2 regions of the Streptomyces thermoviolaceus genome follow, and region 2 is predicted to be linked to the other one. Evidence: riboswitches for the same ligand, from Rfam matches in the RefSeq annotation. Region 2 holds a riboswitch; the other holds the start of a gene.
The links. Region 2 has a riboswitch for cyclic di-AMP ahead of OG899_RS14380 (M23 family metallopeptidase). Riboswitches for the same ligand answer to the same signal wherever they lie in the genome.
Positions count from the first base shown of each region.

Region 1: another riboswitch for cyclic di-AMP. It lies ahead of OG899_RS10940 (transglycosylase SLT domain-containing protein); the one in region 2 lies ahead of OG899_RS14380 (M23 family metallopeptidase).

Region 1 covers NZ_CP109280.1:2,506,164-2,513,968, reverse strand. The annotation lists gene fahA (fumarylacetoacetase) at 269-1,480, opposite strand; gene OG899_RS10950 (ATP-grasp domain-containing protein) at 1,851-3,098, shown strand; gene OG899_RS10945 (HAD family hydrolase) at 3,260-4,066, shown strand; gene OG899_RS10940 (transglycosylase SLT domain-containing protein) at 4,127-4,612, opposite strand; cyclic di-AMP (ydaO/yuaA leader) riboswitch at 4,617-4,805, opposite strand; gene OG899_RS10935 (polyprenyl synthetase family protein) at 5,411-6,421, shown strand; gene OG899_RS10930 (DUF2092 domain-containing protein) at 6,777-7,805, shown strand, end outside.
Region 2 covers NZ_CP109280.1:3,275,349-3,283,153, reverse strand. The annotation lists gene OG899_RS14385 (aldo/keto reductase) at 1-499, opposite strand, end outside; gene OG899_RS14380 (M23 family metallopeptidase) at 604-1,644, opposite strand; cyclic di-AMP (ydaO/yuaA leader) riboswitch at 1,656-1,812, opposite strand; tRNA gene OG899_RS14375 (tRNA-Met) at 2,368-2,441, opposite strand; gene OG899_RS14370 (dihydrofolate reductase family protein) at 2,544-3,674, opposite strand; gene fabI (enoyl-ACP reductase FabI) at 3,939-4,718, opposite strand; tRNA gene OG899_RS14360 (tRNA-Lys) at 5,098-5,171, opposite strand; gene OG899_RS14355 (hypothetical protein) at 5,322-6,344, opposite strand; gene OG899_RS14350 (HD domain-containing protein) at 6,458-7,021, shown strand; gene OG899_RS14345 (NUDIX hydrolase) at 7,009-7,476, opposite strand; gene OG899_RS14340 (helix-turn-helix transcriptional regulator) at 7,463-7,805, opposite strand, start outside.

The DNA.
Region 1 (7,805 bases), 770 kb from region 2:
GGTCGTGCGGTGGTGCGGCGGGCCGTGCGGCGCCCGGCGGACGGTCCGCGCACACGGCCAGCCTCAGTATGACGGCGGTGGACGCCTCACGTCAGCGCCCGGCGGCGACCGGTTGCCGCGCGACACCCGGCCCGCACCACCGGCACCCGCACCCGGCCGCCACCACAAGCCCGTCGGCACCGGCGGCCCGCCGCCACCGGCAGCCCACCGACACCGGTGGACCGGCAGCACCGCGCCCGAACGGTCCCGTGCCCGGACGGCCGGTGGCTCAGCCGGCCACGATCCGTCCGGTCACCTCGCCCAGGCCCACCCGGGTCCCGTGCGGGCCCGGAGCCCAGGCCGACAGGGTCACCACGTCTCCGTCCTCCAGGAACGTCCGCTTGCCCTCGGGAAGTTCCAGCGGGTCGCGGCCGTTCCAGGTGAGTTCCAGCAGCGAGCCGCGCTGGCCCGGCTCGGGGCCGCTCACCGTGCCCGAGGCGTACAGGTCGCCGGTGCGCAGAGCGGCGCCGTTGACCGTCAGATGGGCCAGCTGCTGGGCGGCGGTCCAGTACATGGTGGAGAACGGTGGTTCGGACACCACGTGCCCGTTGACGGCGACGGAGATCCTGAGGTCGTAGCCGCCGGGTTCCTCCTCGGAGTCGTCCAGGTACGGCAGCAGCGGGTGGGTGCGCTCGGGCGGCCGCACCCGCGCCTCCTCCAACGCGTCCAGGGGAGTGATCCACGCCGAGACGGAGGTGGCGAAGGACTTGCCGAGGAAGGGCCCGAGGGGGACGTACTCCCAGGCCTGGATGTCGCGCGCCGACCAGTCGTTGAGCAGGCACAGACCGAAGACGTGCTCCCGGAAGTCCGTCATCGGCACCGGCCGCCCGAGCCGCGAGGGCACGCCCACCACGAAGCCGACCTCGGCCTCGATGTCCAGGCGCACCGACGGCCCGAACACCGGCGCGTCCTCGCCGGGCACCCGGCGCTGTCCCGAGGGCCGGACCACGTCCGTTCCGGAGACCACCACGGTCCCGGCCCGGCCGTGGTAACCGATCGGCAGATGCTTCCAGTTGGGGGTGAGGGAGTCCGCGGCGTCCGGGCGGAAGATCTGCCCGACGTTGCGGGCGTGGTGCTCGGAGGCGTAGAAGTCGACGTAGTCCGCGACCTCGAACGGCAGATGCAGGGTCACCGAGGACAGCGGATGCAGGAACGGTGCCACGGTCTCCTGGTGGGAGGGCACCGTCACCCAGGCGGTCAGGGCGCGCCTGACGTCCGACCAGGCGGTGCGGCCGGCGGCGAGCAGCGGGTTCAGGGTCGGCCGGGCGAGCAGGGCGGCGTACGGGGAGCCGAGCGCGTGGGCCGCGGCGCCCGCGTCCAGGACATGATCGCCGAGCCGGACGCCCACGGTCCGGTGGTCGGATCCGGCCGGGGAGAACACGCCGTAGGGAAGGTTGTGCGGACCGAAGGGATCGCCCTCGGGGACCTCGAAGGGGGTCATGGGGTACTGCCTTCCGAGTCGTGTGCCGTGCGTTCCTGGAGGGTGTCGTGGGGATCATGCCCGGTTCCCGGGCCCGGTCATCGTCCGGCACGGCACCGGTCGATCTTCCTGACCGGCGCGAACCCCACGAAAGGCCGTGTACGGGCGGCACGGAAGACCGTGGACGGCCGCACGGTCCTGTGGTCGCGGCACACGTTACGGCGGTGCCGCCTGGTCGGGCAGTGCCTAAAGAGTTTGTAATGTCCGAAATCGTCTTGTGGGAGTCTCCGGTTCCGGCTTAGCGTCGTTCGGGGGACGCGGACGGGGTGGGTCCGCTCCGCTCCGTGGAGGGGGACACGTGGGGGGACCCGTGGGCAGTCGAGTCGCCGGTGTGCCGTTCGAGGCCGACCGCGATGTGCCGGCCCTGATCGTGAAGTTCGGCGACTATCCGCTGCACCACGGCGGGGTGGGAGCGATCCGCAGCCTGGGCCGGCTCGGCGTGCCGATGTACGCGATCACCGAGGACGCCTACACCCCCGCGGCCTGCTCCCGCTATCTCACACGGGCCTTCGTCTGGCGGACCCGGGGCACCGAGGACGCCGGCCATCTGGTGGAGGGCCTGCTGCGGATCGGCCGCCGGATCGGCCGGCCCACCGTGCTGGTGCCCACCGACGAGGAGGCCGCCGTCCTGATCGCCGAGCACCAGGACGCGCTCGCCGGCCCGTTCCTCTTCCCGCGGGTGGCCCCCGGCCTGCCCCGGCAGCTGGCCAGCAAGCAGGGGCTGTACGAGCTGTGCGTGGAGCACGGCGTCCCCGCGCCCGCGACGTCCTTCCCGCAGACCTACGAGGACGTCGTCGCCTTCGCCGAGCAGGCCCGTTTCCCGGTGGTGGCGAAGAACCGCGAGGCGTTCGTGCGCCGCAGCCGCCCGGCGGTGAACGGCACCACGCGGATCACCACCCGCGAGGGCCTGCTCACCCTGGCCCGTGACTGGGGCGAGCGGCCGGGGGTGGTGCTGCAGGAGTACCTGCCGCGGGAGCAGGCCGAGGACTGGATCGTGCACGCCTACTTCGCCCAGGACGCCACCCCGCAGGCGCTGTTCACCGGGGTGAAGGTCCGTTCCTGGCCGCCCCACGCGGGCATGACGGCGCACGCCTACGTCGTGGACAATCCGGAACTCGCCGATCTGGCCGAGCGGTTCGTCAAGCAGATCGGCTTCACCGGGATCGTCGACCTCGACCTGCGCTACGACCGGCGCGACGGGCAGTACAAGCTGCTGGACTTCAATCCGCGGATGGGCGCGCAGTTCCGGCTGTTCGAGAGCGAGTCGGGCGTGGACGTGGTCCGCGCCCTGCACCTGGACCTCACCGGGCGTCCCGTCCCGGCGGGGGAGCAGCGCTCCGGTCACCGCTTCGTCGTGGAGAACATCGACCTGCCCGCCCTGCTCGCCTACCGCCGCAGCGGCTACACCACGCCGCACGCCCCGGCCCGGGCGACCGGGACGGAGCTGGCCTGGCTGGCGGCCGACGACCCGCTGCCGTTCGTCACCATGCTCGCCCGCTTCGTGCGGCCGGGCGTCAAGCACCTCTACCAGCTGTGGCGCACCCACCGCCGCGGCAGCGCCACCTCGGCCCGCGGCTGAGCCGAAACGACGAGCCGCGGCCGGGTCGCGGCAAGGACCCGCGGCTGCGTCGAGGCAGCTGCCTGCGGCTGACCCGCCGTCGGCGACACGCCCGGCGGCCGGTGCGCGTGCCTCGGACGGGCGGCAGGCCCGGCACGGTGCACGGTCCGTATTCTTCGCTCATGCCCGCACCCCCTGCCTACGCCCTCGTCGCCACCGATCTGGACGGGACGCTGCTGCGCGGCGACGACAGCGTGTCCGAGCGTTCCCGAGCCGCGCTGGCGCGGGCGACGGCGGCCGGCGCCCGCCATCTCGTCGTCACCGGCCGGCCGGCGCCGCGGGTGAAGCCGCTGCTGGCGTCCCTGGGCATCACCGGGCTCGCGGTGTGCGGGCAGGGAGCCCAGCTCTACGACGCGGGCGCGGACCGGCTGCTGGCGTCGGTCACCCTGGACCGGGAGACCGCGGAGGTGGCGCTCGGCAAGATCGAGGCCGAGGTGGGCGAGGTGTACGCGGCGGTCGACCAGGACGGCGTGGACGGGCTGACGCTCATCGAGCCGGGCTACCGCATGCCGCACCCGACCCTGCCCGCCCACCGGGTGCAGCGGCGCGACGAGCTGTGGCACAAGCCCATCACCAAGGTGCTGCTGCGCCATCCGGTGCTGTCCGACGACGCGTTGGCGGCGGCGGCCCGCGGCGTGGTGGGCTGTCTCGCCACGGTCACCATGTCGGGCCCGGGGACGGTCGAGCTGCAGCCCCGCGGCATCACCAAGGCGACCGGGCTGGCGCTGGCCGCCGAGCACCTGGGCCTGGACCGGAGCGCCGCTCTGGCGTTCGGGGACATGCCGAACGACATCCCGATGTTCCGGTGGGCCGCCTGGGGGGTGGCGATGGCCGACGCCCACCCGGAACTGAAGGCGGTGGCCGACGAGGTCACCGTGTCGAACGAGGACGACGGAGTCGCCGTCGTCCTCGAACGGTTGTTTGGCTAGTGGTCGGCCGACCGGGTCCCGGCCGGCCGACCGCTCACCGGTACGCGCCGTGGGCGCCGGTCAGTACGGGCCGTTGACGTTGTCGATGGAGCCGTACCGGTCGGCCGCGTAGTTGCAGGCGGCCGTGATGTTGGCGACCGGGTCGTAGATGTCGTACGAGGTGCCGGGCACGTGGTACGCGTCGAACGTGGGCTGGATGACCTGGAGCAGGCCCTTGGACGGGATGCCCTTGGCGGCGTTGGAGTCCCACAGATTGATGGCCTTGGGGTTGCCGGAGGACTCGCGCATCACATTGCGGTAGATGCCGTTGTAGGAGCCGGGGATGCCGTGCTCCCGCATGATCGCGAGCGACTCGCGGATCCAGCCGTCGAGGTTGTCCGAGTAGCTCACCGCGGTGGCGGTGGTCTGCGCCGCCGCCGGGGTGGCCGCGACGGCGCCGGTGGCGCCCACGAGAGGCAGGGCGAGAACGGCGGCGCTCGCGCCGCCGACGGCGAGGGCCCGCATCAGTCGAGCGCTGCGACGGGTAGGACGTCCGTGGACAGACATGGGTTCTTCCTCTCCGCCGCCTGCGAGGTGAGCTGTCGGGTTCGGGCGGAAAGGTGCCCGGCCGGCCCCGAAGGGCGCGGCTTCACCCCTAGCCGTTCCGGCGCGGCCTGACGTCCGGTGACGTCCGGTGCTCCGGCCCGGCGACTTACCTGGGTCCCCCGCTCCTGCCGTGAGGGTTCGGTCGATGGGTTCCGGGCGGCGGCAGGATTCGGCGTTCCGCCCGGCGTGGCGGGAAGCTATGCGACAGCACATGTCCGGAACAAGTCCTCGTCGCCCGCATCGCCCGGATATTCCATGATCAAGGGCTTATGAGGGGCTTGATCCTTCGCGTCCGCCAAGGGTCAACTTGCCTGCGTGAAGCGGGAATAAAGAGCGGGTGGCGCGATGTATGCCCGGCGTGGACGTGATACACCTCACGGTCGCCCGCCGGGCAGGGGTATTCACGGCTAACAGGAATTGGGGTGCTAATAGGGTTGAATCGGGCGATGAAGGGAGGTGTGGGGCGCCGTGGCGTGACGATCGTCACGCCGGGTGACGTTATGGCCAGTGTGAACGTGTGTATGGGTGGGCACGCATGGCGGGCGCGGGCAACCTCTGGCAGGGGGTACCAAGACGGCACATATCTGTACATATGTCGCATTCGGCGCCGTATCGAGCGATACCCGATAGCGCCCGGCCTGGAACGGTGGGCGCTATCGGTGATCGAAACATGACCGGATACGCTGACTTGAGTGATGGCAGCGACCTATCGACAAACCGTGTAATCGCCAGCAGACACCAGCAGACAGGAGACCCCTCGTGACCGTCGTCGGGCCGTTCGGGCTGAGCGTGCGGGGCCAGGCTCTCGAAGCCGATGTCCAGGCCGGGTTGGCGGCTGTCGAGGAAGGGCTGCTCGAAGCCACCAAGAGCGAGGTCCCCTTCATCACCGAGGCCGCGCAGCACCTGGTCAAGGCCGGCGGGAAGCGGTTCAGGCCGCTGCTCGTGATGCTCGCGGCGCAGTTCGGCGACCCGTACGCGCCGGGCGTGGTCCCCTCGGCGGTGGTGGTGGAACTGACCCACCTGGCGACGCTGTATCACGACGACGTCATGGACGAGGCCGCGGTGCGGCGCGGCGTGGCCAGCGCCAACACCCGCTGGGGCAACTCCGTGGCCGTCCTCACCGGTGACTTCCTGTTCGCCCGTGCCTCGCAGATCCTCGCCGACCTGGGCCCCGAGGCGGTCCGGGTGCAGGCCCTGGCCTTCGAGCGGCTGGTCACCGGTCAGATCCTGGAGACCGCGGGCCCCCAGGACGGCCGGGACCCGGTCGACCACTACCTGGACGTCCTCGGCGGCAAGACCGGCTCGCTGGTGGCCGTCTCCTGCCGGTTCGGCGCCATGATGTCCGGGGCCGACGAGACCGTCGTGGACGTGCTCACCCAGTACGGCGAACGGCTGGGCGTCGCCTTCCAGCTGGCCGACGACGTGCTGGACATCGCCTCCGACACCCACGAGTCCGGCAAGACCCCGGGCACCGACCTGCGCGAGGGCATCGCGACCCTGCCGGTGCTGCGGCTGCGCGAGCGGGTGGCGCGGCTCGGCCTGGCCGAGGACGTCGCGCTGTGCGAGCTGCTGGACTCCGACCTCAGCGACGACGCCCGGCACGCCGAGGCGCTGGCCGCGCTGCGCGCCCACCCGGCCCTGGAGCAGGCGCGCCGGGACACCGTGCGGTACGCGGAGGACGCCCGGGCCGCGCTCGCCCCGCTGGAGGACTGCGACGCCAAGGCCGCGCTGATCGACCTGTGCGACGCCGTGGTGCACCGGGCCGGCTGACCCCTCGCACACGCGCACCGGCCGGGTCCTGCCGTCCGGCCCGCCCGTCGGCCGGGTCCTGCCGTCCGGCCCGCGCATCGGCCGGTCCCGCCCGCCCGTCGGCCGGTCCTGCCTGCTGCCCGTCGCCCTGAGCCCCGCCCCCGGCATCCCCTACGGGTCCCGGGGGGAGAGTCGCCCGGCGCGTCATACCGCAGGCGTACCGGGGGGTGGACCCGAGGTCTGACGTCTTCGGGGTGCGGTTCTGGTCAGATGGAGACACGGACCACACCACTCCTCACCGTTTCGGGTGAGAATGGCGGCTCGGGTGGGAACAGCGCACAGGGGAGCCGCCGCCGACGACGGAGGTAAGGCACACATGGCACCGTACGCATCCGACGGCACCACGGACCCCGGGCAGACGCGCGTGCCGCACCCGGTGCGGCGCAAGGCCGCCCGGTACGTCGTCCCCGTGGCGGTGATGGGGGTGGCCGCGGCGACCATCGGACTGGTCCCCGCGCTCGCCGACTCCGGCGATCCCGACCTGCCCGACGTCAGCGCCCGGCAGCTCCTCGCCACGATGGCCGCGTCCGACGTCGAGCAGCTGTCCGGCACGGTCCGGATCAGCACCGACCTCGGCCTGCCCGACCTCGGCGGCCTGGCGGAAGGTCTGGCCTCCGGCGCCGGCAAGGACGGTGACGGGGGGTCGGCCGACCCGGCGTCCCGCCTGGCCGAGCTGGCCTCGGGCACGCACACGCTGCGGATCGCGGCCGACGGCCCCGACCGGCAGAAGGTCTCGCTGGTCGAGAAGGCCGCCGAGTACAGCATCGTCCACAACGGCAAGGACGTCTGGGGCTACGACAGCGCCTCCGGCGAGGTGTACCACACCACCGCGTCCCGGCACGGCGCACAGCACCGCGAGCAGGTGCCCGGCACGCCCCAGGACTTCGCCGACAAGGTCCTCGCGGCGGTCGACGACACCACCTCGGTGAAGGTCGACGGCACCGCCCGGGTGGCCGGCCGGGACGCCTACCGGCTGGTCGTCACGCCCCGGCACGCCTCCGGCACCACGGTCGGCGTGATCACCATCGCGGTGGACTCCGCGACCGGCCTGCCGCTGAAGTTCACGCTCACCCCGGCCGGCGGCGGACCCGCCGTCGTGGACGCCGGTTTCACCCGGATCAGCTTCGCGCAACCGGCCGCCTCCACGTTCCGCTTCACCCCGCCCGAGGGGGCGAAGGTCACCGAGGGCGAGGACGCCGGCGAGCACTCCCTGCCCTTCGGCGCCTTCCCCGAGGGGCTGCTGCCCTCGGGCGAGGCCGCCGGCGACGGGACGGCGAAGGACGGTGTGCGGGTCGTCGGCAAGGGCTGGAACTCCGTCGTCCGCTTCGACACCGGCCTCGGCGGC
Region 2 (7,805 bases):
CCAGCGAGGCCCGCAGGCGCTCCGGGGAGATGTTGGAGGCGGCGATGTACCGGACCTTGCCCGCCCGCACCAGCTCGTCCAGCGCGCCGATGATCTCCTCGACCGGCACCTCGGGCTGATCGAAGTGCGTGTAGTACAGGTCGATGTGGTCGGTGCCCAGCCGCCGCAGGGAGGCGTCGGCCGCGGCCTTGATGGTGGCCGCGGACAGGCCCCGGTACTCCGGGTGCTGGCTGACCTTGGTGGCGATGACGACGTCGGAGCGGCTGCCCCGCTTCGCCAGCCACCGGCCGATCACCGTCTCCGACTCGCCGCCCTTGTTGCCCTCCGCCCAGGCCGAGTACGAGTCGGCGGTGTCGATGAAGTTGCCGCCCGCGGCGGTGTACGCGTCCAGGACGGCGAAGGACTGCTTCTCGTCGGCGGTCCAGCCGAAGACGTTGCCGCCCAGGCAGAGCGGAAAGACCTCGAGGTTTGACGGACCGAGCGTGCGCACAGGACTCATACCCACGTCAACGCCGGCCGGGACCGGTCATTTCGCCCTCCGCCGGGCCCATCGGCGAAGATCACGCGAACGGCCCCACGGTGCCGCGCGGGGCCGGTCGACGCCTACGGCTGGAGTCCCTTGCCCTGCAGCCACGCCATCGGGTCGATGCCGGCGGCCTGCCCGTCCGGGTGGACCTCCAGGTGCAGATGCGGACCGGTCACATTGCCGGTGGCGCCCACCCGGCCGATGACGTCGCCGGTGTTCACCTTCTGGCCGACGGACACGGTGATCGACGACTGGTGGCAGAACCACAGCTCGGTGCCGTCGTCCAGGGTGAGGACCGTGCGGTAGCCGTAGGCCCCGGCCCAGCCCGCCTGGGTGATGGTGCCGCTGTGGATCGCCTTGATCAGGGTGCCGGTGGGCGCGGCGAAGTCCAGGCCGGTGTGGTGGCCGCTGGACCACATCGAGCCGGCGTCGCCGAAGGTGGAGGTGATGGTGTACGACGAGGTCGGCAGCGTGTACTGCTTGGCCAGCCGGGCCAGCCGCTCCTGCTCGGCCTTCTTCTTGGCCTCCTCCTCCGCCTTCTGCTTCGCGGCGGCGGCCTCCTTCTGCGCCTGGGCGGCGGCCTGCTCGGCCTGCCGGTCGGCGGCGGCGTCGGCCTCCTCCTGCGCCTTGATCTCGACCTGGGCCCGCTGCTGCTCGGCCTGGGCGATGATCCGGTTGCGCAGGGCCTCTCCGGCGTCGGTGCGGCCGGCGTCGGTGTTCCCGTCGGTCTCGGCGGTGACCTGGGTGACGTCGCTGAGCGCGGTCGCGGAGCCCTGCTCGGTGTCGGTGTGCTGCGCGGAGGTGTCGAGCAGCGAACCGACGGACGGCAGGTCCGGCAGGGAGATGGACACCGGCGGCTTGCCCGGGTTGGCGCTGGCCATGCCGCCCGCTCCGACCGCGGCGATCACACCCACGCCGAGCACGGTGGAACTGCGGGCGAATCCGCCGCCGCGCTGCTTGACGACCCGGTGCCGGCCGCGCACCGGGCGGACGGACTCCTCGGTGGGGTTCCACTCCGTCCAGGTGCCCTCGTCGGACCGACCGGCGTCGTGGCCGAAGGTCTCGGTGTGCGGGCTGGGCAGGAACGGGGCTTCGGGAGCGGGCGGGTTGGACGCCACGGAGGCGCACTCCTTTCCTTCCGTCTCGCCTACCGGGTTAGCTGACGGGTTCGGAGCAGGAAGGTCTCCTACGCGCGTCAACTGCCGTGCAGAGCAGGGCAGTCGGGCCCGATTCACCCCTGATGGATGGTTCCCCGGTTCCCTTGCGGGATTCGGCGTGCGCACGCGGAGCCGCCTCTTGTGACGGCTGGGACGACCGCGCTGCGTTATCGAACGTTAATAGAAGCGAGGCACCGTTTCCAAGCCCGTACGGCTGGTTCCTTGCAGCTTTTCAGGCCAGGACATACGCCTCATCACCGGCGAAACCAGGGCGAGTTGACCCGGGAATCCGGCCAGCGACGACCGAAAAAAGCTCCCCGTCCCACGCCGACGTCATATGACAGTTCGTCAGTCGTGATGCGGACGGGGACCGTGTGACCACACACCGTCACCACCCGGCCACCGTCCCCGGTTCGCCGTCCACGCCTCGCGCACCGCCCCGCGGACCGGGCCTCACCTCCACAGCACCGGCACCGCGAACCAAGCGTCACCTCCACAGCACCGGCACCGCGAACCAAGCGTCACGCCCAGAGCACCGGCACCGTGTACCGCCGGCGCCGGACGCCCTGGCAGTCGACCGCACCGATCGCACCGGCCACGGAGGCCGTCCGAGCGCGGCCGCCCAGGCCGCCGAACAACACTCAGGGCCGGAACCCTGATGGGATTCCGGCCCTGAGCCTTCAGTAGCGGGGACAGGATTTGAACCTGCGACCTCTGGGTTATGAGCCCAGCGAGCTACCGAGCTGCTCCACCCCGCGTCGGTGTGTATCCAGTGTACGCCATGCGCGGCAGTGCTCGCACACACCCCGGTGAGGCGCTCGTCACGCACCCCGCAGGCGTCCGGTCCGCTCGCGCATCGCTCACTGCAGCAGATGCCGGTTCGGCGCCTGGGCCGCATCGGCGAACTCCGGCAGCTCCACGACCTGGGCGCCCTCACCCGCCAGCAGCCCGGCCCCGTCGGCGCCCGGCACGAACGTGTCCGGCTCCCGCCAGGCCGTGACGACCCGCCGCACTCCCGCGTCCAGGATCAGCCGGGCGCACGGACGCGGCCGGGAGGCACGCCGGGCGCACGGCTCCAGGCTGCTGTACACCGTCGCACCGGGCAGCCGCGGATCCGCGGGATCGATCTTGGCGAGCGCCGCCTCCTCCGCGTGCACCACCGGGTCACCGCCCTCCCGCGAGTGCGCACGGGCCAGCTCGGTGCCGTCGGCCGCGACCACCACGGCCCCCACGCTGAACGCGGTCCGCGAGGGCGGGCACTGCGCCGCCAGCTCGCACGCGATCCGCAGCCAGTGCCGGTCCGCGGGCACGGCGTCCGCCCCGGTGCCGGGCTCGGTCGGCTCGTACCGCATCAGGACGACGTCCCCGACGGCCCGCGTCTCCAGCAGCCGCAGCCGCCCGCTCTGGTACGCGCCGGGCCCGAACATCCGCGGCGCCCGCGGGTCCCCGACCAGCAGCGGCGCCACCACCAGCTGGATCTCGTCGACCAGCCGGCGCTGCAGCAGCTGGGTGTGGACCGTGCCGCCGCCCTCGACCATCAGCCGGCGCACTCCTCGGACGTCGTGCAGATGTTCCAGCAGCCGCCGCCAGTCCGGCTCGGCCCCCAACGGCACGACATCGGCGGCGACACCGGCCCGCCGCAGCCGCCGGGCGCCCTCGTCGGAGGTGTAGACGATCTTCTCGCCGCCGGTGTGCCAGAAACGCGCCCCCGGATCGAGATCGCCGGAGGCGGTGACCGTGACCTTCAGCGGATGCTCCGGCCGGCCGCTCGCCACCCGCGCGGCGCGCCGCTCGGCCGAGGCGACCAGCAGCCGCGGATCGTCGGCCCGCAGGGTGCCCGCCCCGACGAGGATCGCGTCCACCGACGCCCGTACCTCGTCGACCCGGTCGAAGTCGGCCGGCGAGGACAGCAGCAGCCGGTCGGGCCCGGCGTCGTCCAGGCAGCCGTCGAGGGAGACGGCGGCGGACAGCAGGACATGGGGCAGCGGCATCGACGCACTCTTTCCTCACGAGCCGACGGCCACAAGGGGCGGCGCGGCGGCACAGACGGAGCCGGACGGACGGAAGCGGCCCCGCGCCCCGGCCGGGCTCCGGGCCGCCCCGGTCCAGTCTCGCTCAGCCCCACCCGCTCTCGTCGAGCCCGCCGTTCGCACGGAATGTGCCGTTCCCGCCGGACCTGCCGTTCCCGCGGCCGGGCCGGTCGGGCGACCACCGCGCACGGACGCGGGCCCGGCGAGACGGCCCCCGCGCCGCCGTCAGGCGCCCACGGCGGAGACACCGCCGTCCACGTGCAGGACCTGCCCCGTGATGGCCCGGGCCGCGTCGCTGAGCAGGAAGACGACGGCATCGGCCACCGGCGAGGCGTCCGAGGTGTCCCAGCCCAGCGGAGCCCGCAGGGGCCACTCCTCCGCGAGCTCCTCGAACCCCGGGATGGACCTGCTCGCCATGGTGGTGATCGGGCCGGAGTCGACCGCGTTCACGCGGATGCCCTTGGGACCCAGGTACCGGGCGAGGTAGCGGTTGGTGGCCTCCAGCGCGGCCTTCGCGGGCCCCATCCAGTCGTAGGCCGGCCAGGCGACGGACGCGTCGAAGGTGAGGCTGACCACCGATCCACGGTTCTCGGACTTCTCCAGCAACGGCAGCACGCTCACCGTCAGCGCCTTGAGCGAGAACGCCGACACGTTCATCGCGGTGGCCACCGACTCGAACGGCGTGTTCAGGAAGTTGCCGCCCAGCGCGTCCTGCGGCGCGAACGCCACGGCGTGCACCACTCCGTCCAGGGCCTCCCAGTGCCCGGCGATCCCGTCGGCCAGCGCCGCCAGATCACCGGGCTCGGTGATGTCCGCGGACAGGCACGCCACCGGCTCCTTCGGCAGCCGTCCCGCGATACGGCCCATGATGGAACTCGGTCGGCCCGGGGCGTTCGCGAGGATCACGTCCGCGCCCGCCCTCGTCGCCGCCTCGGCGATCCGGTACCCCATGCTGGTCTCGGTGAGAACACCGAAGACCAGGATCCTCCTGCCGGTCAGATCCACGTGTCCGTCCTTTCGCCCCGGCCGGGCCACGGACGCCGTCCGCGTACGGGCGGCAGCAGAAGTCCAGGCCGGTGATCAGGCCCACGCCCGGAGAGCGGCCTCGCCCGACTCCGCGCCACGGGCGGCTTGCGCGCCCAACATTCCGCAGTCGGCGAGCGGTTGTCCCCGCGGACGAACCCCTTCCCGACGGATTCCTTCGTTCGAGGGATCAGTCCTGCGGTCCTGCGGATCACGGAGGCGGGGCCAGGGCGGGTGTGCGGTGCTGGTGTGCGGTGCTTCCTTCCGGCCGCCCGACCGGCACCCCTGCACGCACGCCCGGCCACCCGCGGACACACATGCGGCCCCCGGTCGGGAGCTGTCCGACCGGGGGCCGCGCGGTAGGCCCTGTGGGACTCGAACCCACAACCAATGGATTAAAAGTCCTGGCCAAGGCTTGCCGGGTGGTTCCGGGCCGTGCTTCGGGGTCCGGAACCACCTGGTCAGGGCATGTGCGCCGTGACGGGCGGTGTGGCTCGTGACAGCTCGTGCCGCATCGTCCGCTCACGCATCGCTCACGCAAAAAGAACCTGCTGAGCAGCGCGTTCAGTACCAATGAGCGCAGTACTACTGCTTCAAAATGCTCATGATCTCGGCCGCTTTGGCGATTGCGACCCGCGGCCCGTATGCGGCCGCAGCAGCCACCACAGCTACAGCGGCCGCCAAGACGGTCTCGACTCCTGAGGGAAGCCCCGTCAGAACGGCCAGGCAAACCGCTGCTACTGGAGCGGAGACCACGGCAACCAGCCGAAGCCCTTCTCGGTTGGCCACCGGAACCGTGCCTCGAAGCCTCTGCTCTGGCAGAAGCCTGCCAGCGTTTCCGGCAGCGTAGCTGTTGCCGATCTTGGCGAGCAGCGCGGCCAGACTGCGGAGCCCACCAATGCCCTTGGTGTCAACCTGCGCCTCGGCAAGCTGCAGTTTTGCCACTACGAGGGCGGCGTGACGCTTTGTGCTGCGCTGCCGGGGAGATCCACGCCTGACGCTGTTCGAGATCCGGTGGACCCGCAGAAGCGACCGCCAAACGATGGAGCACGTGTCATCCAGATGCCGAAGCGCCTGATGCCTGGCGCTCGTATCCGCGCTGGCCACAGCCTCGCACGCCTCGATGGCAGCCATGATCGAGAGCAGGAATCTGTAACCCACGATGGCCTTGCCACGCCGGGCGGCCCACATCAGGAGGGGCAACGTCACACCAGCGAGCATCAGCGCCGGTGGCCTCAGGTCCGGTTGCACCCGCTGAGTGTCGATGGTTTTGATCACGGCGATCAACAGGTCGAAGGCCCCCATGCTGACCGCGAAGGTGAGCAGTTGATAGCGGAGTTTTACGGATCCGGCGGTCTTCCGGCCAGCCTCACGGAGATCATGGATCGGCAGGTCTGCCAAACCAAGCCGTTGGAGCGCCTGAGCTGTCGGCGCTATGTCCCGATCGGCAACCCTCGCGTTCCAGGCCGACCACCACTCTTGTATCCGGCGGATCCGACGCGCGACCCAGGCAAGCGATCGGTACGTCACCATCACTATGGCAACGAGTAACACAGCTCCGATGACCGACCGCTGGATCGCGGCTATGCGCTCCAAGTCGATGTGCATAGGAGGATCCTGGCGTGGAGCGCTGACACTCGCTGCCGACTCGACCTAGTTTGGTGCCGCTTGGTGGGGGCGCCGTGGTGTGTTCGAGAGACCTTGGGGGCATGAAGCCAGACATGGCCGATCTGATCACGAAGTGGGCGATGGAGGTAGCCGAATCCGAGTTAGCCGCTGGGCTTCCCCGGAGGTGGGCCCATACGCAAGGAGTGGCCGAGCGCGCCACCGAAGTCCGGGGGCTTCTCGGGGAGCACAGCGCTCTTCTCGTCGCTGCCGCCACCCTGCACGACATCGGGTACGCACCTCGGCTGGCCGTGACCGGGTTCCACCCGCTGGACGGGGCAAGGTTCCTCCGTGACGAGCATGGGGCCGACGAGCGGCTGGTGCGGCTGGTCGCGAACCACTCTTTTGCCCTGCTGGAGGCTGAGGAGCGCGGGCTGCGGGACGAGTTGGCGTCGGAGTTTCCGTTGCTGGAGGAGCCGTTACTGGTGGACGCTCTCGTCTACTGCGACATGACGACGACGCCCGACGGCGCCCGGACCAGTGCGCCGGAGCGGATCGCGGAGATCAACAGTCGGTATGGCGCGGACAGTGTGGTCGGCCGGTTCATCCGCCGCGCGGCGCCGGAGATCCTCTCTTCTGTGCAGAGGATCGAGGCGGCGCTGGCGGCTCAGCCGAGGTAGGGATAGGTGCCGGCCAGGTAGTCCCCGATCTGCTGGCGCATGCTCGGGTGGATGTCGTACTGGTCGAGGTCGGCCGGCTGGACGAAGCGCACCCCGTCAGCCTCGTCGTTGATCGTGGGAGCTCCGCCGATGGGACGGCCGATGTACGTGTTCTCGTACTGTTGGCGGATCTCTCCGTCGCTGTAGGCGACGATGTGGTTCGGGTTGGTGTAGACGCCGAGGAAGCCGGTGATCTCGGCGATGATGCCGGTCTCTTCCAGGCACTCGCGTACCGCGCACTCTGCCGCGGTCTCGCCGATGTCCTGTGCGCCCCCGGGAAGCGCCCACTGGCCGGTGTCACGGCGGCGCTGGAGAAGAATGGCTCCGGCCTCGTCGACGACGAGCAGGTTGCTGGCAGGGATGAGGGTGTTTGCCTTCGGGGCGGCCGGGTCGTTGTAGTACTCAGTCCTGCCCATGGGCGGTGGTCCTCTCGTGGTCGGGCGTCCACGGCCGCGCGGCGGCCCAGACGGCATCGAAGCTCTGAGCGTAACTGTCGAACCACCCAGTGCCTTCAGTCCTCTTGAGGTGGAGCAGGGGGTTGGCGCTGGCCGGTTGCCCCCAGATGTGGGGGTTGACCAGGAGGTTGTCGTCGTAGCGGAACATGGACGTGTAGAGCGTGGTGTCGTGGAGGCGTACGGCACACCCTGCCTCGCCCAGCAGGGGTCGGTAGTACGTCAGTGATGCTCGGATCTTGGCAGCAAGAGTGTCGCCGATTCCCTCTTCGCGGCCTCGGATCGCGACGGCC